3 regions of the Raoultibacter phocaeensis genome follow, and region 1 is predicted to be linked to each of the others. Evidence: predicted binding sites of a transcription regulator. Region 1 holds the regulator's gene; each other region holds the start of a gene.
What was found. Region 1 encodes LexA, which represses DNA repair genes until DNA is damaged. Its sites were predicted from a motif close to CNAACANNTGTTNG; they were not measured.
Positions count from the first base shown of each region.

Region 1 (8,084 bases):
TGGACAACCGCAAGTACCTGCCAGGCGAACAGGCGGAAGTGAAAACCGATCACACCCTCGCGCGAGAAGGCTATACGTTCGAAGGCTGGGCTTTGGAGCCTGACGGAAACGTTGCGGTCGCTTCGCCGATCACCATGGAAGACGCCGACGTGGTGCTGTACGCGATCTGGTCGAAGCTTCCCGATCCGCCCGGTCCTGTTGACCCTGGCGAGCCCGTTGATCCGGGGACATCCGGCGACCCCGGTTCCTCCAACACTTCGCTGAACCAGGGAAAACATGCGTCCGCATTGGCCAAAATGGGCGATGAGGCGGTTGTCGGCATAGCGTTGCTTGCGGCTATGGGGATTTTGACGGCGATCGCAGCCGCCTTGTCCGTGCGCAAGATGCGGCGCAATCCGAAAGCATAGGGTGAAACGCTCTGATGCATTGGCTTTCGTAACGGAATGAAAACACGCCTGTTGCCCGATGGGCGGCAGGCGTGCTAGTATCTAAGACTATTGTTTATTCGGGAAAGGATGGAGCACGTACATGGCCACAATAAGGTTGCGGTAAAAGCTCTTACTCGCATACACCCATCCGAACCTTTTGAAAGGCCATACTGCCATGACCCAATCCAAGCATTTCACCATTGAAGAAGTACGCGAGCGCGCTGTGCTCGTCGGCATAGACCGCGGCGATACGACATGGCCCGTCTCCGAAAGCCTTGCCGAACTCGGCAGACTGGCGAACACTGCCGGTGCAGACGTGGTTGCCTCCACTTCGCAGAAGCTCGACGCCCCGAACCCCCGCACGTTTATCGGTTCGGGCAAGGCGGAAGAAGTCGCCGACATGTGCCGTGCCCACAGCGCCGATGTTGTCATATTCGACGACGAACTCACACCGTCTCAGCAATCGAATCTCGAAAAAATCGTACCGCGCGATGTGAAAGTCATCGACCGCACGGCGCTCATCCTCGATATATTCGCGCTCCACGCAACCACGAAGGAAGGGCGTCTGCAGGTAAGGCTCGCGCAAAACCAGTATCTGCTCCCTCGGTTACGCGGCATGTGGGCGCATCTCGCTTCGAACCGCATGGGCGGCGGTGTCGGCTCGAGGTTCGGCGAGGGCGAAAGCCAGCTCGAAGTCGACCGCAGGATGGTGCGCAAGCGCATAACCTCCATCAAACGCGAACTCAAGCAACTCGCCGATGTGCGAGCGCTTCAGCGGGAGAGCCGCTACAAAAGCGGTATGTTCAAAGTATCGCTTGCCGGATACACCAACGCAGGCAAATCGAGTCTGCTCAACACGCTCACCGATGCCGACGTCCTCAGCTACGACAAGCTGTTTGCGACGCTCGATTCGACGACGAGGAAATTCGTGCTTCCCGAGGGACGGGAAATTACGCTCACCGACACGGTCGGCTTTATTCAGAAACTTCCCCATACGCTTGTGGAAGCTTTCAAATCGACGCTCGACGAGATTACGGGAGCAGATCTCGTCCTTCATGTGATCGACGCCTCTTCACCCGAGAGAGAGGCCCAGATCCGCTCGGTCGAAGAGGTGCTCGGGCAAATCGGGGCGCAGGATATCAGGCGCGTCGAAGTGTTCAATAAGATCGATTTGCTGGATTGCGACGAGCGAGATGCGCTTGCAAAGCGCCACCCCGACGCCGTAGCCGTGTCGGCGCTGACGGGAGACGGCATCGACGAGTTGGTGCAACGCGTAAGCTCGATCGCTTCGGCCCGCGACGAGCTGCTGAGGGTGCTTGTGCCGTACGGGCGGGGCGACCTCGTATCGATTGCGCATGAGCGCGCTTCGATCGTACGCGAAGAACATGACGAGGATGGTACGCGTATAGACATGCTGATAGCCCCCGCCTACACATCGATGTTCAGCGAGTTTCTTGTAACCGAGTAAGGCTCGACCCGATCGGCCGTCATACGAAAACGCCCCGACCGCAAACGATCCGCAGCGCGGTTCGATAAGCGGTCGGGGCGTACCGGCTCCCTCGTGAAACGCTAAACGGTACCGTAGTCGTTTTAAAGGCGCCTGAAAACAGCTACTACCTTGCCCGCGATAGAGCAATCGGTTGTGATGATGGGATCCATCGAAGAGTTTTCGGGCTGCAGACGGATGTGGTCGGACTCCTTGTAAAAGCGCTTTACCGTTGCGCCATCGTCCATGATGGCTACGACGATGTCACCGTTGTTGGCGGTAGGCTGTTCTTTAACCACTACGTAATCACCGCTGTTGATACCCGCTTCGATCATGGAGTCGCCGCGAACCGAAAGCAGGAACGCAGCCGCATCGCCCACGATATCGGTAGGAAGCGTGATGGTATCGGTGATGTTCTCTTCCGCGAGAATGGGAACACCTGCTGCGACGTCGCCCACAAGGGGAAGGTTGACGAGGTTGCCGAAATTCGGCTGCGACACTTCGGCCGAGCCGGGAAACTCGTGATCTTCGAGCTGGTAGGTGAGGGCAATTGAACGGGATTTGAGAGGATCACGCTTGATGAGCCCCTTGTCCTCAAGTGCCTTGAGATGCACGTGGACCGTGGAGGGGGAGGAAAGGCCAAGGCTCTGGCATACTTCGCGCACGGTGGGGCCGTACCCCTTCTCGCGGATGCAGCTCTCGATGCAGTCGAGGACCGCTTGCTGACGTTTCGTGACTTTTTCTGCCATAAGGCTTCCTTTCAAAAATTCGAACAAATGTTTGAGAAATAACTTGACATGAACCTTTGTTCGCCATATAGTATACACGAACAAAGGTTCTATGCAAGAGCAAGGAGGCAGTTTTATGAATAATTTCGAGGCGCGCTACTCCGTGGTGGGAACGTCCGCTTTGAAGGCCGATGTCTCCGGAATGCATGATCGTGCGGCGATTATCGAGTTTCCGATGCGCGAAGCATCGCACGGCTCGCATGCTGCAACCCAGGTGCATCGCTTCAGCCAGAAGCTGCACGACTCCGAGTTCGCTACCGAGGTTCGTACGGGAACCGTGCAAGGGAAAGCCTTCGGGCGCATAGCGCCGTGGCAATCGGTCTCCGCGGGTCTCGCTCTTGCCGTAGCTGCTTTCGCAACCATCTTCTTCGGCGTCTGAACGTTCGCCTATCCGGTCTTCCGCAGATGCTGCGTTCTGCGAGAAGCTGCGTGAGCGCCCTGGGAAACCGGGGCGCATTCTTTTTGCACGGAGAACAGGAATATGCTACACTTCCTTCGTTGAAACGCCACCGGGCGTTCTTACCGTATACGAGGAGAAAAGACATGCGCAAATAACGATTGCCTTCGGGCACCCATGCAACAAGCCGTATTCCTTTGTCGCAACCGGGTGTGCAATCGTTTTCTAGCATCGTTCCTCAGCTTCCTTTGCATAAACCCATTCGTTGCGCCTCTGATTTCAATGGAGGTCGCCATGTATCTGCACCTAACCGATGTGAGCTACGCTTACGAAGATTCGCCAACTTATGCCCTCGAAACCGTGACGGCAACGTTCAGCGAAGGCTGGACCGGCATCGTCGGCAATAACGGGTCCGGAAAGAGCACGCTGCTGAAGCTGTTGTGTGGAATCGAGCAGCCCTCAGCAGGGGCCATCAGGCCTGCACCGGCGGGTGTATACTGCGCTCAATCGACCGAGCATGTACCCGAGAACCTGTTCGACTTCGCAGTCGATTATACCCCGTATGCCGTTCGCCTGCGCTCGATGCTCGAGCTCGAAGACGAATGGCTCTGGCGCTACGACACGCTTTCCCATGGCGAGCGGAAGCGCGTCCAGATCGCTTGTGCGCTTTCGCTCGAACCGACGGTGCTCGCGGTAGACGAGCCGACCAACCACCTCGACGCCCGAACGAGAGATGTCCTTCTCAAGGCACTCGCCTCGTACAAGGGCATCGGCCTGCTTGTTTCCCATGACCGGATTCTGCTCGATGCGCTCGTCGGGCAGTGCTTGTTTCTCGACGCCGGGCATGCCGTATTGGTGCCCGGCACCTACACCGAAGCGAAGGCGAGCGTGGACATTAGGCTGCGAACCGCGCAAGCCGAGCGAAAACATGCACGCGAGCAGCTTTCGAAAGCCCAGGCCGAATCCGCGCGAAGAAAAGCCGTGGCAAGCAGAAGCGCGGCGCGGCGATCGGGCAAGAACCTGGACAAGCACGATAACGACGGACGCGCAAAGCTCCGATTGGCAGTTGTCTCGGGACAGGATGGAAAAACCGGCCTGCTCTCTGCCCAAATGGATAAGAAACTCGAAGCAGCTCGAAACCGCCTTGATAAAGCGCAGGTCAAGAAGGTATACGACAAGCCCCTTTCCATCAACGCCGAGCCTTCAAGACGACGCACGGTAGCGCATCTCGACAAAGGCAGCATCTCCTTGGGCGATGGACGCTGCCTTCGCCATCCCGAAGTATACGTGGGTCCGACCGATCGGATTGGCCTTCGCGGTCGCAACGGTACGGGTAAAAGCACGTTTCTCAAAGTCCTGCTCGATGCATCGGCTGAGGGGGTATCGCATCTCGCTTATATTCCCCAAGAAGTAAGTTCCGAAGAGGGAAGGGCAGTGCTCGATGCGCTCAAGGATATGGGTCCCGCTGCAACGGGCGAGGTCCTTTCCCTTGTCGCACGACTCAACTCTCCCCCTGAGCGCATCCTGTCGGGCGATGAGCTCAGTCCCGGCGAACTTCGCAAGGTTATGCTTGCAATGGGGCTGCTCGAGCGCACTCATCTCGTCGTCATGGACGAACCGACCAACCATCTCGATCTTCCCTCGATCGAGGCCTTGCAGGATGTTCTCGCACAATGCCCTTGCGCGCTCATCCTCGTTTCCCACGACGAGCGGTTTCTTGCGGCGCTCACCGATACAGCGTGGACGTTCGTAGAGGCCGATTCGCACACAAAGCAGCGAGGTGACTCTCATCTTGTGATTTCGTAACGAATCGGTGCAGAGTTTCGTGTACCGTTGTACCACTATATGTAGTATGGTACAGTGAACAAAATACCAACAAAGGAGTGAGATGCGCTGTCCTTCATGTGGTTATGCAGAATCGAAAGTCGTTGACTCGCGTCCTTCGGAAGATGGTGCCTCCATCCGCAGAAGAAGGGAATGCCTCGACTGCGGTCGCCGCTTTACAACGTACGAGCGTCTCGGCGACAACCCCCTTGTCATAGTTAAATCAGATGGTTCATCGGAAGCGTACAACCGCGAAAAACTGTTTCGCGGCATCCTGATCGCGTGCGCGAAGCGCCCTGTATCTTCCGAACAGATCGCAAGTCTGATCGACGGTATCGAAACCGAACTTCGCCAGGATATGAAAACCGAAATAAAATCGAAAGACCTCGGCAACATGGTTATGGCTCGGCTTCGCCAGCTCGACGATGTCGCATATGTGCGTTTTGCAAGCGTTTACAAGGACTTTCAGAACATCGAGGAATTCGCCACGGCACTTGAGGGGAACGACTGATCGTGGAAGCCATTGAAGTGCCGATACGGCTTCTCGACCACGGACTCGAGGCTCCCGCGTACGCCTATCCGGGCGATGCGGGACTCGATCTTCGTTCGTCGATCGACATCGATCTCGAACCTTTCGAGCGCGCGCTCGTTCCTACCGGCATCGCGGCGGCTATCCCTCATGGGTATGCGGGATTCGTGCTTCCCCGAAGCGGTGCGGCTATCAAGCAAGGCCTTTCTTTGGTGAACGCTCCGGGCTTGATCGACAGCAACTACCGCGGAGAGATACAAGCGATCGTCATCAATCTCGATCCCCGAAAGACGCTTTCCATACAAAGAGGCGATCGGATCGCACAGATGGTGATCACGAAAACACCCGTCATATCGATTGCATTGACCGATGAGCTGGAAGATTCGGTGCGCGGGGCAGGCGGGTTCGGAAGCAGCGGAAACACATGAGCGCGGTGCCCGAGCGGCACCCGATACAGCGGGATAAGCGGGCCAAACGCAGTTCAACTGCACGACAACCCCGCTTTCTCGATACTGGTAGTTTATAAACCACATACGCAGCCGCTACCAAGGAAAGGCCCCCGAACGGGGCCTTTCCACTTTTCTGGCATCGGTTCGCGCACATCCCATAAAGGTTAGAGTAACTCTAACCTTGCTCCGAAGATACCTTAGAGTTACTCTAAGTATACGAAAGGAAACGGTACCTGAAACAGCGATCGGCCTACGCTATACTTACTACCTTAGAGTTGCTCTAAGCACATAACCGAACTCGAGCAAGCTTGGTTATGTGCGCGGTAGCGCAGGTTCTCGGAATAAGATCAAGGAGAACGAATGGAAAAAGACCGCAGCGTTTTGAAGCAAACGGCGCACGTCGCGCCCAAACGCTATTCGATCAGCGAAGTTTCGGAATTGTCGGGCATCTCGGCGTTTACGATCCGCTATTACGATAAGTGCGGGTTCTTCCCAGGACTCCAGCGCGGCAAAAACAACGTCCGCTGGTTTTCCGAGGACGACATAGCCGCGTTACATCTTGTTGATGCTTTGAGGAAAAGCGGCTTGTCCATAGAGGGCATACAGTATTATGTCAGACTAAGTTCGAAAGGCGATGCGAGTCGTCAAGAGCGTCTGATGATACTCGAAGCACGGCAAACCGTTCTCGAATACCAACGAGAAGAGCTTGATGAAAGCCTGAGGACGCTGCAATGCGAGTATGCGGGTCTGAAAGAGGAAAAAGAAGGGATTTCGGATTCTCAGACGTGATAGACGGTAAAAAACAACGACCTACGAGTCGTCTGAAGCTAAAACGGGGCCTTAGAACGGCTCTCAGAGCCTCGTTTGCAAAAAGCCTGGTCAAAGGCTTTTAATGTGTACGTGAAAGGAAAAACGATGGCCGACGAGCAAAATCAGCCGCCACAAACCCCCAAACCGCCTCAAGGGCCTCAGCAGTTCAATTACGATGATGCCCGAGAACTCAAGTCAGCGCAAAACCTCGTTATTGCGGCCAGCATCACCGGACCGATATCCATGATTATCGGAGGGGTGTTTTTGGGAACGATCGGTCTTATATGCGGCATACTCGCGTATCGCAAGATCAAAGCGCTCATGGGCAAAGGCGGACCCATTGGACTTATGGCCGGCAGATTGCGTACGGCGTGCGTTGTGGCGCTGGTTGTCACAGCAATTGCTTTAGTTTTGAATATTGCGAATATGATTATGATTTATCCGCTCGTCATGGAAGCCGTGCAAACAGGAGATTACTCCAAGCTGTTCCCGAACGGCACCGTACCGTCCACTGGTGGCTCGACCAGCGGCAATCCGACGTGGGGTTAAAGTATGCCGACGCCGCTTCCAGTCTCTTCGTAGCCGTTTTATTGATAATGCGTCTATCGTACTGTTGCAGGTCAGAGCACTTTTTTATGAATTATATACAAAACAACCCGATGAGAAAGAGCGCCTTACAGAACGATTTATACTACATGTTGGGGCGGCATGTCAACATGTAGTGGCAAACGAATGTTTGAAAATCTCAATCCATACGGTAAAGCTCGTAACGACAATGCACATGCTTACCCGAGGGGGTGACAAGCTCGCTATCCCGCGACGAGAGCGCAAGCATGTCGCCCGAGCTGATCATATCCGTATAGGCTTCAAACGATATACTGCGTTCAACGGGTCGCTTGATACCGCGCGAACAGTTATAGAGCCTAACACCAGATTCGTAATTGAGCAGCCGACCGCCCTTCTTGCCTTGCTCCATATCATCCGTTAGATAAGCGCATAAGTAGTTACCAAGATTGTTAATGTCATCCGTAAATCCCTGAATGTTAACGAAACCGTGACCCCATATAGCGCGCACCTCATCATTGTCCATCCACGGGGCAGGGGAGCCGAAAAACAATACGCAATGCAGATGCCAAGCTCCGCGCCCCTGCTGCTCCTTAACGTAAAGGTATTCATGAGGGCCATAACGCTTCCTCATATTGCGGCTGAACACAGTCCAATCATTGCGTATGCGCTTGTTGTTCCGCATATTCTCGGCATACGTCAAAGTCAAAAACCGCACATGCGACGGCTCGTCGTAATTGCAATTGATAAGCTGTTTGATGGCATTGAACGCCCTATGGATACTGCGGCGATGATCGGACTTGGTGCCA
Region 1 is NZ_CABDUX010000002.1:995,830-1,003,913, forward strand. It holds gene FJE54_RS12020 (InlB B-repeat-containing protein) at 1-407, shown strand, start outside; gene hflX (GTPase HflX) at 604-1,896, shown strand; gene lexA (transcriptional repressor LexA) at 2,019-2,663, opposite strand; gene FJE54_RS12035 (hypothetical protein) at 2,779-3,081, shown strand; gene FJE54_RS12040 (ATP-binding cassette domain-containing protein) at 3,394-4,905, shown strand; gene nrdR (transcriptional regulator NrdR) at 4,988-5,434, shown strand; gene dut (dUTP diphosphatase) at 5,437-5,880, shown strand; gene FJE54_RS12055 (MerR family transcriptional regulator) at 6,262-6,690, shown strand; gene FJE54_RS12060 (hypothetical protein) at 6,817-7,260, shown strand; gene FJE54_RS12065 (rolling circle replication-associated protein) at 7,457-8,084, opposite strand, start outside.

Region 2 (8,084 bases), on a different contig from region 1:
CTATGCGTCGCTCTTCGGACTTGCCATGCGTAACAAGAAATCGGCTTTCTTCGCCGCCTCTTCGGCGCTCAGTTCGGGTGCCTCGAATAGCCATAGGCGGATGATCCCGACGAGGCCCGACGCGACGAAGTGAAAGAGAAACGTCACATCCTGCTTCGGCAGGTTCGGATTGGCGCGCTCCCAGTCGCTGTGGTAAGCGTCGTACAGGTAGGCGATGACTCGATCGATGAAGTTGCCCTGCCCGCGGTTCTCGAATGCGGCGCGCACGAGTACACGATGTTCGGAGGCGAACTCCATGAGCGCAGGCACCATGTCGAACACGTTGTGCGGAAGCTTTTCGACGTAGCGTTCGAACCCGGCGAACAGGTCGTCTTGCATGGCGAGCAGCAGCGCGAACTGATCGGAATAGTACTTGTAGAACGTTTTGCGCGATATGCCCGCTTCTTCGCAGATCTCGCTTACCGTGATATCCGATACCGGCTTCTGCTCGAGCGCGCGCAAAAACGAATCGAAAAGGCACTGCTTGGTGTAGCGTTGCCGCGAGTCTTTCGGTTCGATGAACATAGAGCTCCTTGCCGTTCTCGGTGCAATTGGTTTCTTCAATCGCGCGGTATCGTCCATTATAAGCGCATGCGCAGAGATGCTCGGCGCGTTTTCGGCATCGGTTTCGCACCGGTCTTTCAGCGAAGCTTGTGCGATTGCTTCCGTGATTGCGAGCGCCCTATGCCGCGCAGCAGCTTCGCCTGGGCAAGAAGAAGGCGGGCTTCGTCGTGTGCAGCCCAAAGAACGTATCTGAGCATGCGTTCGCGCTCGACGATTCTGAGGGTAACAGCTGCAGGTGGCTTGCCTGCGCCGATCCGCTTGCCGTATTCGGTGATCGAGTACGCGTTTACCCCGAACGTTCCTTGGGCGAGTGTCGTGGTTGCACAGCCGAACTCCACGAGCTGAACCGGCTGCGTGCGGTGCCCCGCTTCAAGCCGTTTGGCTTCGCGGCTGTTGAACGGTTTGATGGCTATGTGGTTCGCTCCGCTCGCAAACGCGGCTTCGATGCTGTGTTTGAGCTGGTGTGAAGTCTGGCCGGGCTGCGCGAAGGCGAAGGTAAGCGATACGGTTTCGAAGGGGGCTTCTTTGAGGACGCTCAGCATGCCGCATGCGGCTGCATCGGGTGTGTCTACGGGCTTCTGGACGCAAGGCCGGGATGCAACCGTTACGGCGAGGTGCGATATTCCCGCCTCGTACAGCATGCGGAGCTTTTCGCTCTCGAGTTCTGTCGAGGCGAGTTCGAAGCCTATGCCGTGCGTGATGGTGAATCGTTCGCGCACTGCGCATACGATCGATTCAAGCGCAGGGGCGTCGAGCAGGGCCGTGTTTCCTTTGATGAACAGCGTAGTGATGGTCTTGCGGTCGCGCGGGGCGGCCGAGCGCGAATCTTTCCACGCGGCCGAGCCTGCTGAGTGGATAGCCGAAAGCAGGTGCTCGAGAACGGCGCGGCAATCGCTCGCATCGGATTCGCCTGCGCGATCGCTGCCCTCGGGCGCGCACGCGGCAATGCGTGTGGGAATGTGGAGGTACATTCCCAGGTTGGAAACTCCTGCGTAGTCGAAGCGCGAACCCCGCTCATTCGAAAAGCGCAAGGGCTTGATCGAGCTCAGTTTCGTAGAGCGGGCTAGGCATGCATCGACGAGCGAAACGATGGTTCCCATGGTTCCTCCTGCAGTCGGTCGGCTGTGCTGTAGCTATATTATAGACAGATGTTACTAAATATACAAGAGACTACGAAATAAGGACGGAGACGAGTTGCCGAGGCATGCGCGTACTACTCTCGTGTGCGCACGACGCACTTGCCAGCGGCTTCGGCTGGCTGCGTTACCCGAACCGCGCTTTGCCCGGGATCATTTCTTGTGCGGTGAGGCGTGCCATCCCGGCACGTTCGTATGCAGCTCCCATGCACGCGACGCCTCTCGCACGGGAGGTTTCTGTCCGCTGGTATACTTGCCCTCATATACGGCTCCGTTGAGCGCATGGGCACGCGGCGAATGAGAAAGATGGAAGCGAATGAAAGACGTTGGATTCGATACGGCAACACGGCGCATCGCGCTCGGTATGAGCGGGGGTGTGGATAGCGCCGTGTCGGCGGCTGTGCTTATGCGGGCGGGCTACGAGGTCGTCGGTGTGACATGCCTGTTCACCGATGACGAGAAGTCCCGTGCGGCTGCGCGGGATGCAGCCGCCGTGTGCGAGCTGCTCGGCATCGAACATGCGGTTTGGAAGTGCTCGGAGGCGTTCGAGCGCGAGGTAGTCGGCCCGTTCGTGGACGGCTACGCACGCGGCCTCACGCCGAGCCCGTGTGTTTCGTGCAACGCCCGCTGCAAGGTTCCCCAGCTCTTGGCGGCGGCAGACGAGCTTGGATGCGAGAAGGCGGCAACCGGGCATTACGCTCGCATCGCGCGTCTCGAGGAAAGCGGGCGCTTCGTCGTCAAAGCCGCCCTCGACGCATCGAAAGATCAGAGCTATATGCTCTCCCAGCTCACGCAGGAGCAACTCGAGCGCCTCGTGTTTCCCCTGGGCGCTGCGACGAAAGCGGATGTTCGGGTGTTGGCGGCGGATCTCGGCCTCCCGGTTGCCGATAAGCCCGAAAGCCAGGATATCTGTTTCATCGAAGGTGACCATAGAGTGTTTCTCGAGCAGCGGGGCGTCTGCGACGAACCGGGGACTATCGTCGATGCGCACGGCACGGTGCTCGGTCGCCATGATGGTTTGGTTCGCTATACCATCGGGCAGCGCAAAGGCATCGGCATCGCGGCCCCCGAGCCGTACTACGTCATCGGCAAGCGGTTCGATCGCAACGAACTCGTGGTGGGTTTCAAAGATGAGACGCTCATCGATTTCGTTACGGTGGCGAACCCGAATTGGCAGGCGTTCGACGCGTTGGCCGAACCGCTCGACTGCATGGTGAAGCTTCGGTATCGAAGCACGAAGGTTGCCTGCACGGTGCATTCCTGCGATGGCGGGTCGGTGGAGGTCCGCCTTATCAGCCCGCAGCCGACGACGGCACCGGGCCAGCATGCGGTGTTCTACTTGGGCGAGACTGTGCTCGGAGGCGGTATGATCGTTGAGGTCGGAACCGCAGCTCTTTCCGCCTCGGCACGGTAGCCTCGAGCGCTCTCGCCTCCTTCCGTGCGCTTCGCCGTACCGTCGGCTGAAGCAACGCGAAAGCGACGGCAGCAGCACTGTTCTTTCGATGCTCTGCGCGCTGTGATATGATGCGCGATGGAATGATGAGACGTGCAAGGAGGTCATACGATATGAAGAAGATTTTCATCATCGGCGGAATGGGTGCCGGAAAGTCAATGGCCACCAAGGCGCTCGTCGAGCAAGGCCTTCCGTTCATCGACCTCGACGAGGTGGGGCATGAGGTGCTTACGCGCGACTATGTGAAAACCGATCTCGTGGAAGCGTTCGGCGACGATATTCTCGAGGAAAACGGCGAGGTCAACCGTGCTGCGCTCGCTGCGAAAGCGTTCGTGGACGATGTGCATACGAGCCTGCTCAACAGCATCACCATGCCCCGTATCGAGGAAACGTTCTCCGATCGCATCGATGAGCTCGAGAGCGAGGGCCACGAGGCGGTTGTCGTCGAGTACTCGGCTTTCAAGAACCGGGATATTTCGCTTGCCGCGAAAGCCGACTGCATCATCGCCGTGCTTGCGCCGCTCGACGTGCGCATCGAGCGTGCGGTAGCTGCCGGCTGGGACGAGGAAGACGTGAAGCGCCGCATCGCTCAGCAGATCACCGATGCCGATCGTATCGAGGTGGCCGATGTGGTATTCCACAACGACGCCGCGCCCGAGGACCTCAAACAGCAGGTTGGCTCATGGTGGGACGAGTTCAAGAAAACCTGCTAACGGCTCACTTGCGCTGCCATGATGCCGACGGCTTCGATTGATGGTGCTTTCGAAGAGAACTGCTGACGGTTCGGTACTATTTTTACGAACATCTGTTCACTAGACGTGGCTTGTGCTACGATGATTCCCTTATGCGAATGTTCACCTGATCGCTCGGGTGCATGTGCGTCGTGCGTCTTCGGATAAGCTCGCAGCGCGCCGGCCGAGTCGTTCGGTTATTTCAGAAAAGGAGGAGCGATGGCTCACCTTTCGAATATCGAGGGAATGGAAATGGAAGGCAAAACGTCGGAGGTTCGTCTGGCTTCGACGCCGTTTCGCGTGGTGTCTCCCTTCGAACCCGCGGGCGATCAGCCTCAGGCGATCGAGCGGCTCGCGCAAAACGTCGAGTCGGGTATGCGCTACGAGACGCTTCTGGGCGTGACGGGCTCGGGCAAGACGTTCACGATGGCGAAGGTCATCGAGGCCGTGCAGAAGCCTACGCTCGTTATGGCCCCCAACAAGACGCTCGCCGCGCAGCTTGCAGCCGAGCTCAAGGAATTCTTCCCCGACAACTCGGTTGTGTACTTCGTGAGCTACTACGACTATTACCAGCCCGAAGCCTATGTTCCCTCAAGCGATACGTTTATCGAGAAGGACGCTTCGATCAACGAGGAAGTCGAGAAGCTGCGCCATGCGGCAACCTCGGCTCTGCTCTCGCGGCGCGACTGCATCGTCGTGGCGTCGGTATCGTGCATCTACGGCATCGGCTCGCCGATGGATTACGCGGGCATGGCGGTGTTCGTCGACAAGGAAAAGGAGATGGACCGCGATAAGGTCATCCACGAGCTGATCGATATCCAGTACGACCGCAACGATTACGAACTCAAGCGCGGAACGTTTCGCGTGCGGGGAGATAACCTCGATGTGTTCCCGCCTTACGCCGACAACCCGATCCGCATCGAGTTCTGGGGCGATGAGATCGAGCGCATCGCCGAGGTTGACAACGTGACGGGCGAGGTGCTCAACGATTTCGAAGCGCTTCCCTTGTGGCCGGCCTCGCACTACGTGACGGCGCGGCCGAAGATGGACAAGGCCCTCAAAACCATCGGCGAAGAGCTGCGTGACCGTCTTGCCCAGTTCAAGTCGGAAGGCAAGCTGCTTGAGGCCCAACGCCTCGAGATGCGGGTGAACTACGACCTCGAAATGCTTGAGACGATGGGCTTCTGCTCCGGCATCGAGAACTACTCGCGCCACATGGACGGGCGTGAGCCGGGCGAGCCGCCCTACACGCTCATCGATTACTTCCCGAAGGATTTCCTCTGCATCATCGACGAGAGCCACGTGACCGTGCCGCAGATCCGCGGCATGCACGAAGGCGACCGCAGCCGCAAGATCACGCTCGCCGAGCACGGGTTCAGGCTTCCGAGCTGCCTTGACAACCGCCCGCTCCGCTTCGACGAGTTCGAGGAGCGCGTTCCGCAGTTCATTTACGTGTCGGCTACCCCAGGAGATTACGAGCAGAAGGTATCGCAGGATCAGGTTGAGCAGATCATCCGTCCCACGGGTCTGCTCGACCCTGAGATCATCGTGCGTACCTCGGCTTCGCAGATCGACGACATCATCGACGAGGCTAAGGAGCGTGCATCGCGCGAGGAGCGCGTGCTCATCACGACACTCACGAAGAAAATGGCGGAAGATCTGACCGATCACTTGCTCGACCAGGGCGTGAAGGCGCGCTATATGCACTCCGACATCGCAACGCTCGAACGCGTCGAGATTTTGCGCGACCTGCGTCGTGGCGAATTCGACGTGCTCGTGGGCATCAACCTTTTGCGTGAGGGGCTTGACCTGCCAGAGGTCTCGCTTGTCGCCATCCTCGATGCCGACAAGGAAGGGTTCTTGCGCAACCACCGCTCGCTCATCCAGACGATCGGACGCGCTGCCCGTAACGTTTCGGGCCAGGTCATCATGTACGCCGACAAAGTAACCGATTCGATGCGCCTTGCCATCGACGAGACGAGACGCCGTCGCGAGATTCAGATGCAGTACAACCAAGAACACGGCATCGAGCCGCAGACCATCCGCAAGGCCATCAACGACATCATGAATTACGTGAAGGACGAGGTGGGCAACACCACTGCCGAGCAGGTGAACCTCGAACTTGCGGCGCTGTCGCGCGAAGAGGTGCTGCGCATCATTTCTTCGATGGAAGACGATATGGCTTCTGCTTCTAAGAGCATGGACTTCGAGGAAGCAGCCCGCCTGCGCGACCAGGTGGTCAAGCTGCGCGCGCAGGTGGAGGGCTCGAGTGAGGATGACGTGCTCAAGCGGCTCAAGAAGGACGCCCGCAAAGGCAGCGCGTTCGGCAACCGCAAACACGCCGCCTACGGGTCGAGCCAGCGGGCTTAGGCTGAGTCGCTTTGCGTGGACGAAGCCGTTTGCGCAGACGGGGCGCAGTGCGCGGCACAAGGAGCCCCCTGCGTTGCCGAGCGGCCTTGTGCTTGTGCGGAGGCGCTGGCCTGCGCGGACGGAGCGGAGCAAGCAGCTTCGTCCGTCACGTGAGGCTCAAGGGCGCATGGCGTCTGGTTCTGTGAGCCAGGTGCAGCCGGCTTCGGCAGTAAAGCGAACTCCTTGAGGAAATAGCGCACGAGGTCGGAGCGGCTTACCGTGCCCGAAAGCTTTCCGTTCGATACGACGGGCACTTTTTTGATGCGCGGATTCGAGAGCGTCAAGCACACGTCTTCGACGGGTGCATCCGCCTCGATGCAGACGACTTTCTTCGTTGCAAGCTCCATGACGTTCGTTGCAAGGAGGGCGGGTACGCGCTTCGCGAGGTCGCCCTGCTCGGCAATCGCCATGTAGGCATAGAGCGGGTCCATGGCCTTGCGCTCGCCGCCGGTGAGATAGCGCATAATATCGCCGTCGGTAACGAAGCCGACCACATGCCCGCGGTCATCGACGACGGGAACGCCGCCGGTTTGGGTTTTCACGATCGTCTCGAGCGCCTCGAGGACGGTTGCGGTGCTGCCGATCCGGTAGGCGTCCGCCTTTCCGATAAGGGAGAGGATCGGCTGCGGCGAGGTGCGTTCAGGTTCGTCTGCGGATCCTTCTGCAAACGGCTCAGCCTTGATCCGCACGTAATATACCGAGATCAGAAAGCCGATGACGGCGCACACGGTGGCAGCCAGAACGGCGGTCGAGAAGCCTGCGCTTCCGCCCCGACGCGCGTTGAGAAAATGCCGACGAATAAGGCTGGTCCGATACAGGCGGCAATCTGGATGAACAGATTCATGATGGTGACTCCGTTGCCGTTTTGGGAGCGTTCGAGGCTTACCAGCCCAGCGGTTTGCGAGGGGGAGAAGATGAGGCCGACGCCTGCGTATACCAATACTGAACCGATGAGCACGGGAGCCAATTCGATGTTTACCGAAAGCGCGGCGATAGCCGCAAGCCCGACAACGATAACGGCAAAGCCGATCGGGATGAGCGGCCGCGGGCCCTTGCGGTCCATAACCCTCCCCCCGACAATGGCGGTAACCGAATTGACGAGTACCGGCACGAGTATGAAGAGTCCCGAAGCAAGCGCGGTGGCTGCAAGCGATCCCTGATAGTAAAGGGGCAGAAGCACGCTCATCGAAAACGTGGTCATCATGGCAACGATGACGAGCGGACAGGCGAGCGCGAAGCGGGGATTCAGCAAAGGCGAAAGGTCGATCAGGGGATTCGCAAGTCTACGCTGCCTGAGAACGAATGCCGTGATCACACCTGCGCCGACGAGCAGCCCCGCAAACCCGATGACGATATCCGACGTGAACGATGAGAGGCCGAACACGAACGCCGTCAAGCCGAATGCGGCGAGCGCAACCGAAGGCGCATCGAGCGCAGCTTTTTCGGTGTCGAGGATGTCCTTCACGGTGAATACGCCGACGATTGCCGTTGCCGCGATGACAACGGTTGGTAGAAGAAAGATCGAGCGCCATCCCAAATACGTGACCATGAGGCCCGAAACGACCGGTGCGAATGCTGGTCCCAGCGTGATGCAGCAGCTTCCGATGGAGAGATAGGTGCCGAGTTTCTGCTTCGGCGCGATGGCGAGCACGCACGCCATCATCAAGGGGATGAAGATGCCCGTTCCGACAGCTTGCACGAGACGGAAGACAAGCAGCAGCGGAAAACTCGGTGCGACGAGGCAGGCAGCTG
Region 2 is NZ_CABDUX010000001.1:142,233-150,316, reverse strand. It holds gene FJE54_RS00640 (TetR/AcrR family transcriptional regulator) at 1-564, opposite strand; gene FJE54_RS00635 (hypothetical protein) at 681-1,703, opposite strand; gene mnmA (tRNA 2-thiouridine(34) synthase MnmA) at 2,056-3,153, shown strand; gene coaE (dephospho-CoA kinase) at 3,306-3,905, shown strand; gene uvrB (excinuclease ABC subunit UvrB) at 4,143-6,293, shown strand; gene FJE54_RS00615 (CBS domain-containing protein) at 6,290-7,021, opposite strand; gene FJE54_RS00610 (MFS transporter) at 7,036-8,084, opposite strand, start outside.
Region 2: uvrB (excinuclease ABC subunit UvrB) is a predicted target of LexA. The motif match lies at 3,991-4,004, and genes of this name have one in related genera.

Region 3 (8,084 bases), 700 kb from region 1:
CCAAGCACAACGGTACGCGCAGCCACAGCGCATCGGCCAGTACGAACGAAGCGCCCGATCACCGCATGCCATCGAACCAGACGGCTTTCTGGGAGGTGCTCGTCAGACCCGGCAAGCGCCTCAAGCCGGGTGCAATCGTCGATTTCGCCGATGCTGCAGGCAATGTGGCGATGAGCGCCGAGATCGTCGATTGGGTCGAAAGCGCCGAAAAGGGCGAGCGACTTGTGCGCCTTGTAACTGAGCGCTACGCTACGCTTGACGAGGCAATGCACGCAGTCGGCCATACGCCGCTTCCCCCCTACATAAAAAACTACGCGGGCGACGAAGAGCTGTACCAGACCGTGTTCTCGAAGCGGGAACGGTCCGCGGCAGCCCCCACCGCAGGCCTGCACTTCACCCCCGAACTGATCGAGCGACTGCAAGAAAAGGGCGTTTTTTGGGAAACCGTAGAACTGGAAGTCGGACTCGACACGTTTCGCATCGTCGATGAGGACGACCCCGAACAACATCGCATCCATACCGAGTTCTACACCGTGCCCCAGCACGTCGTCGATGCGGTGAGCGCAACTCGTGCACGCGGCGGGCGCGTCGTTGCCGTCGGCACGACAAGCGTGCGCAGCCTGGAAAGCGCATGGGACGACGATGCCGGAATGCTTAAAGCGCGAAACCGCGAGGCGACATCGCTCTATATCCTTCCCGGATACGAGTTCCATGCGGTCGACGCGCTTGTAACGAACTTTCACGTGCCGCGCTCGACACTCATGATGCTCGTCAGCGCGTTTTCCACCCGCGACAACATCATAGCCGCCTACGAGCACGCGGTCGCGCAGAAATACCGCATGCTCTCGTTCGGCGACGCCATGTTCATCGCGTAGGACTCGACTTTTTTCAGTCAGAAACGTCCTTATCGGAAATGGCGCTTTCGCCCCTGCTCGAAACCCGCATGACCCGATCAGCCCCGTAACCCGCATTTCCGCAGCGGCGATCAACCCCTTGCACGGTTCCTTCGGCACGCAGATCGCCGAATACGACGAAACAGTTCTTGCCGAGCTTTTTAGCATGGTACAAGGCCGTATCGGCGTTTCCGATCAGCGTTGCGAAATCGCCTCCGTCATCCGGATACACCGCCACGCCCGCGCTGGCCGACATTTTCCATGCGATCCCCTCGGTTTCACACGTCGCATCGAGTGCCCTGATGAGGGTGCTAGCCTTCGCTTTCGCCCACGCTTCTTTGGGTATCTCGACGAACGCTGTAAATTCGTCTCCCCCGACGCGACCGAGCACAGCGCCCTTGCCGAACTGTTCGCGCAGGATGTCGCAGAAGGCGACGATAACCTCATCGCCGAACTGATGGCCGTGCGCGTCGTTCGCCTGCTTGAAATCGTCTATGTCGATCATGAAGAGTGCGAAACGTCGGTCGAGCTTTTCGGAGAGCAGCGCTTCGATATAGCGTGCCGTTGCGCCCTTGGATGCAAAGCCCGTCATCTCGTCGGTTTCGGCGCGCTCGATCATCTTGCGCTCCTGGCGTTTTTCGGCGTCGATGTTCTGCCGATACGAAAGCATGTGGACCGTTCCCTCGCTTTCGAGCTTCACGATGCGCGCTGTGATGCGCATCCAGTAGTACTCGCCCGCTTTATCGGCCATCAAGAACTCGTATTGGAGCATTTCGCGTCCCTCAGAGAACGCCTTCATAACCGAAGACGGCCTGAACGTATCGATGTAGCCCTGACGGAATTCTTCTTTAATCTGCTTTTCTGCGACGATTTCGAGCGCCTTGTCAAACGGTGTGCCCTTCGGGGCGCCGAGGCTTTCGAAGTAGCGTTCTGTAGCATCGTTCGCCGAGCAGTTGTTCGTGATGTCGAGTTCGTAGATGTGCTCGAACAGATCTTCAGTAGCGCGTTCAAAAGCCGTGCGTCGCTCGGCTTCGGCCATGCGGGTCACTTCGACGATTCGCCTATTGAACGCCCTGATAGTCTGCGTGATGATACCGAGTATGGCAACGATGACTACGACGATGATGAGCATCGATTCGAAAAAGCGCTGCTGTAGACCGGCGAGCAGCTCGCCGGTATCCCGTTCCACGACAAGGTTCCAGTCAAGATCGGGTACCGTGCGCACCACCATGTACGAGTCGACCGCGACGCCCTCGGCCGAATCGATCCAGAAGCCCTTCGGCGTCTCGTCCTCGCCGAGCGAAAGCACGCACTCGCGTACATCGTCGCCATAGGGGTACACGTCGAACAGGTTCGCCTCGTCGTAGCCGACGTGATCCCTCGAAAGCTGAATCGTGCCGTCTTCGCTCACGAAGTAGACGTCGGCATCGAAGGTTTCGGCATAATCGGCGAGAACCGCCTGGAGCTCGCTTGTGCGCACCCCTACGCCCACGATGCCCAGAAGATCGCCTTCCTCGGAAAGAACCCGGCAATTGACGAATACGGTAATTTCATCGTTGGTCACCTGGTCGTTGTCGACTTCCAGCAGATAATCCTCCGTACTCTCAATCGCCTCGAAGTACCATCCGTTTTCAGGATCGCCTTCGACGAGCGTGCGGTCGTAGCCCGCGTAGCTGTAGTAACGGGCCGTTGCGGCGGACACGAGGAAGACCGACTCGTAGCCGAACGCCTTATGGTATGCCTCGAGGTACCCGACGACTTCTTCGGTGAAATCCCCATCCTCGCCCGTCTCAACCCCTCGCTCAAGCAATTCGGCGAGAAATACATCGCCTGCCATCGTGCGCGACGCCATAACAGGTTTCGCGAATATCGCCGACTGCTGATGGAAGATGTCTTCAGAGACGAGCAGCGAAAGGTTTTCTATATCCTGGGCAGATGAGCTGTAGTTAGCGCGATAACCGAGAAATGCCACCAAGAGAAAGCCCGTCGCTACGACAAGACATACGAGCACATTCGTACGCGCCAGAGTACTTTTCCCCATGAACTGCCTTTCATGCCTCGATGCCAAAGCCCTCGACCACGACGGCACTCGCTAAAGAGGGCGCCATCCTCGAGCCGAAGGTTCGAATTCGAAATAAAAAATTAGTATATGACTGGCAGTACACCAAAACGTCAACAAACTCCTGATGTGCCCAGATGTTGTAGGTTGCCCAGGGTTTTGCGGGTTAGGTCTAACGCGGCTTGCGAACCAGTCGAGCGCACATCTAAGTTTGCTGCGTGTGATATCGAGACGAAAAAAAACGACCCCGCTTTTGCGGGGCCGATTCTGGCATATGTAAGACAAACCCGAAAGTTAAGCCTTCGTCACATTGCTCGCCTGGAGCTTGCCATTCTGGCCGGTGGTGACGTCGAACTGCACTGCAGCACCTTCGTCGAGGGTCTTGAACCCGTCCATCTTGATCTCAGAGAAGTGGACGAAGAGATCTTCGCCATCGTTCTGGGAGATGAACCCATAGCCTTTTTCCGGGTTGAACCACTTAACAGTACCTTCCGCCATTGTTTCCTCTTTCCTCTTCCCCTACCCAGGGAAGGTCACTCTTCGTGCTGCATGGCGGCAACACTTGGCCCCCATTGCTGGGGCTTTGTTCCACTTTACACTAAACTGAAGCGGTTGGGTGCATGATTTATCGTGTTTCGCGTTTTTTTACCGTCCCGTAAAGCATTTGAAGCTTAAACGAGCGCTGCAACGCCGTTCTCGAGCGGGTCACGTTTTCCGCCGCGCGCAAGCCTGCGCGAAAACCCGAAGCATGCAGAACGCTACAGCCCTTTTTTGCTTTCCTCGAACAACGTCTCGAATTCCTCTGCCGAAATCGATTCCTCGGTAAGATCGATGCCGTACGAATCGGCAAGGGCGCGGGCCTGGCTCGCTCGTAGCGCAGCTCGCTCGGTATCACCGGCATCTTCGAGATAGCGCGATTCGAGCAGGAGGCTGCGGGCAATGTATTCGACCACCCGCGGATCGGTCCCCGAAACCGAGAGGATGCTCGCAATGGATTCGGGCGCAAGCGAAAGGAGCACGCCCCCATCGAGTTCGGTCGCCTCGCCAATCGCGGTCTCGAGCATTTCGGCAGCTGAAGCGGGATCGAGCTTGCCGTTGGCCTTTTCCATACTGCGCCTGATCGCCTCGGCGAACTGGAGGAATATGCGCATCAGATAATCTTGTTGAAACATGGTTGCCTCTCGGTTTGCATGGGTCCGGATTACCCTGTAGCGGGTGCCGGAATACCCAGATGGTCGTATGTTCTTTCGGTCGCCTGCCTGCCGCGCGGCGTACGGATCATGAGGCCCTGTTGCAGCAGGTAAGGCTCGTAGACGTCTTCGAGCGTTTCGGGATCTTCGGATAGGGCCGACGCGAGCGTGGTTAAGCCCACGGGCCGCCCCCCGAAGCGAACGGCCAGAAGCTCCAGGATGCGATTGTCCATGATGTCGAGCCCGAGCGAATCGACCTCGAAGAAGCTCAGGGCCTGCGCTGCAACGTCTTCGTCGATCGTACCGTCGCCGCGCACCTGCGCCCAATCGCGCACGCGTTTGAGCAGGCGGTTCGCCAGACGCGGCGTTCCCCTGCTGCGCCGAGCGATTTCGAGTGCACCGTCGCGCTCGATACCGATGTCGAGAATCGAGGCGGATCGCTGCACGATGGTGCACAGCTCGTCGGGCGTGTAGTAGTCCAAGCGGAAGAGCATGCCGAAGCGGTCGCGCAAAGGTCCGGTAAGAAGCCCCGTACGCGTAGTAGCGCCGACGAGCGTGAACCTCGGAAGGTCGAGGCGGATCGAACGGGCAGCCGGACCCTTGCCCACCACGATGTCGAGCACGTAATCCTCAAGCGCCGGATACAGCACCTCTTCGACCATGCGGTTCAACCGGTGGATCTCGTCGATGAACAGCACATCGCCCTCTTCGAGGTTCGTGAGTATCGCGGCAAGATCGCCCGTACGCTCGATTGCGGGGCCGCTCGTCGTTCTGATGTTGGCGTTCAGCTCGTTGGCGACCACCGTGGCAAGCGTGGTCTTGCCGAGGCCCGGCGGACCCGAAAACAGAATATGGTCGACCACTTCGCCTCGCGCTTTCGCGGCCTCGATCAGAACGGAAAGGGAATCCTTGACCTTTTCCTGACCGGCGTAATCGGCCAAAAGCTTGGGACGCAGGCTCCGATCGAGCGCAAGATCGTCCTCCGTAAGATCGGGAGTGACCGCGCGCGATGCGCTGAGCGCACCGTCGGCTTCCGCCGCCGAGAACACCATGCCTTCTATTTCGATGCTGCCGTTTTCCATAACCGCCTAATTTCGTACGCTGGGCAACCGATTGCCGCGATGCGGGCGCATAGCCTATTCGCCCATACGCTTCAAAGCGTATTGTAGCAGCATGGCCTCGTCGGCTTGGTCGGGAGCGCCCTTGAGTGCTAGTTCGATCTCGGCAGATGTGAATCCCATGGACAAAAGCGCATCCTGCACGCCCTGCACGGGACCGCCCGTTGCGGCCACGGCCGTGGGCTCGCCGAGCAGATCGGCATCGAGCGATCCTTTGAGTTCGAGAATGATGCGGGATGCCGTTTTCTTTCCGACGCCGGGTATTTTCGATACGAGCGCAACATCCTGCGAGGTGATGGCCGCGACAAGCTGTTGGGGCGAGAACACCGACAACGCCGAGAGCGCCACTTTGGGCCCGATGCCCGAAACGCTGTTCAGCCGCAGGAACAGTCCCTTTTCTTCCTGGGAAAGAAACCCGTACAGCGACACCGCATCTTCCCGCACGTTCAGATGCGTATGCACAAGCACGCGTTCTCCCGTCGCGGGAAGTTTCGCAAGGCTTCCCGCAGCCATGCCGACCGCGTAGCCCACACCCCCGACGTCGATAAACGCCGTATCCTGCGTTTTGCCTGCCAGTATGCCGTTGAGAAACGCTATCATAGTGCTCCTTTATGCGTGGTATAGCAGATGGCTGCGGCGAGCGCATCGGCTGCGTGGTCGGGATGGGGAACGGCCTCGAGCGAAAGCAGCTGCTTGACCATGTACTGCACCTGCTCTTTCTCAGCCGTACCGGTACCGACCACAGCAAGCTTGATCTGGCGCGGTGTAAATTCGCCGACCGGCAGATTCCCCGTCGCACAGGCCACAAGCGCGGCTCCGCGCGCCTGGCTCGTGCCGATACCCGCCGTGACGTTTTCGCCGAACCACACCGTTTCGATGCCGACGCACTCGGGCTCGAACCGTGCGATCACAGCTCCCATCTGATCGTGGATTTTCTTGAGGCGCTGGCAAAGCTCGGTATCCTTCGACGTGGAAACGCAGCCGTACGCAAGGCACGTCAGCCTCGGGCCCCGTTGGGCCACAACGCCCCACCCCGTATTAGCAAGCCCCGGATCGATTCCGAGGACGATGCGTTCAACCGATGCCATGAAACCCTTTCGCCTATCGGTTTGCGATGCCGTTCGAACCCCGCTTACAACAAGCCGGCTCGAACGTATATGCGACAACAAACACTTGTTCGCATGATACCACAACGAATCCTGCACGAAAGATAAAGGAACGAGAATATGCAAAACAAAAACGGGCGCACCCGAAGATGCGCCCGCTTACAAACAAAAGGGTCAGTCTACTCGCTATCGAGCGCTGCGGCGATTTCGTCGGTTACGTCCATCGAGTGATACACATTCTGAATGTCTTCAAGCTCTTCGAACTTATCAATGAGGCGCATGACCTTCTTCGCGTCGGAAATGCTCACCTCGGTGGGGGTCGTAGCCTCCATGATAAGCTCGGCACCCTTCGTCTCAAGGCCCGACTCCTCAAGCGCCTTCTTCACCGCCATAAGCTCGGTGGGCGCGGTGTAGACGATCCACTCCTCGTCGGCATCTTCGTAATCGTCGCCACCGGCATCGGCCACAGCAAGCATGAATTCCTCTTCGTCGCCAGCGGCGCCGTTCGCCTTCATGCCCTCTTTTTTATCGCCCTCGATCTCTTTCGGGATCATGATCTGGCCTTTGCGCTCGAACTGGAACGCGACCGAACCGGACGTGCCCAAGCTGCCGTTCGCATGAGAGAACGCGCTGCGCACGTCGGCGGCGGTGCGATTGCGGTTATCGGTGAGCGCCTCGAGGTAGACGGCGACGCCCGCAGGCCCGTAGCCTTCGTAGATGACCGTCTCGTAGTTGGCCGCATCTTTGCCGCTGCCGAACGCCTTGTCGATGGCGGTTTTGATCTTGTCTTTAGGAAGCGAGTAGCCCTTCGCCTTTTCGATGGCGGCCGCGAGCGACGCGTTGTTGTCGGGGTTCGGGTCGCCACCCTCCTTGGCTGCCACCGTGATGTTACGGGACAGTTTGGAGAACAGAGCCGAGCGCTTAGCGTCCTGCGCGGCTTTGCGGTGCTTCGTGGTTGCCCATTTTGAATGCCCTGACATATGGTTTCCCTAACTCTCTGATGCAATTCCAGCGCGTTATTGTATCACACCAGCTCCCTGCGCTTCAGAGAGTGCGAACGCTCTCCATAATAGGACGTGCGGCGGCACAGGGCGAACAGGCGGCAACTTCTCGTCTTGCGTAGCGCCCCGCGACAAACTCCACGATGTCGAGATCGGCGTAGCCGCGAATCGCGAAATCGGACAGCTCGGCAAGCTCGTCGAACGTACCCGAATCGTCGCGGTCATGGATGCCGATCGTACGATAACCTGCTCCGCGAAGCGTGCGCAACGCGTACGCGGCATCCTCGAACACCCATGTTTCTTCCTTCGGCGTTCCCAGAAAGGCCCGAGCATAGTCGTATACCGCCGGCTCGCGCTTCGAGGCGCCCACGTCGTCGGTCGAGGCGACAATCGAGAAGAATTCGCGCAGCCCCGCATGTCCGAGACCGATCTCAAGCAGGTGATTCGGGCTTGACGACGCCACTCCCATCTTGATCCCGAGCGAAGCGAGCGCACGGACGAACTCAAGCGCCCCCAAACGGGCTTCGACCGAAAGCGCATAGTGGCCGACGACCAGATCCTGGATCATGTCGGCAACCTCTTCGGCGCACGTTCCGACTCCGTACTTCTCGTTAAAGAACGCACCCGCCTCGGGCACGGTCAGCGTAGTGAGAATGTCCACGTCGCGCGCATCGAGCGAAGCCCCCGCCCGAGCCGCAAGCGTACGCTCCGCACGCC
Region 3 is NZ_CABDUX010000002.1:1,695,973-1,704,056, forward strand. It holds gene queA (tRNA preQ1(34) S-adenosylmethionine ribosyltransferase-isomerase QueA) at 1-875, shown strand, start outside; gene FJE54_RS15140 (sensor domain-containing diguanylate cyclase) at 889-2,934, opposite strand; gene FJE54_RS15145 (cold-shock protein) at 3,247-3,450, opposite strand; gene FJE54_RS15150 (hypothetical protein) at 3,711-4,124, opposite strand; gene ruvB (Holliday junction branch migration DNA helicase RuvB) at 4,154-5,224, opposite strand; gene ruvA (Holliday junction branch migration protein RuvA) at 5,279-5,860, opposite strand; gene ruvC (crossover junction endodeoxyribonuclease RuvC) at 5,857-6,348, opposite strand; gene FJE54_RS15170 (YebC/PmpR family DNA-binding transcriptional regulator) at 6,546-7,346, opposite strand; gene FJE54_RS15175 (HAD family hydrolase) at 7,411-8,084, opposite strand, start outside.
Region 3: ruvC (crossover junction endodeoxyribonuclease RuvC) is a predicted target of LexA. The motif match lies at 6,427-6,440, and genes of this name have one in related genera.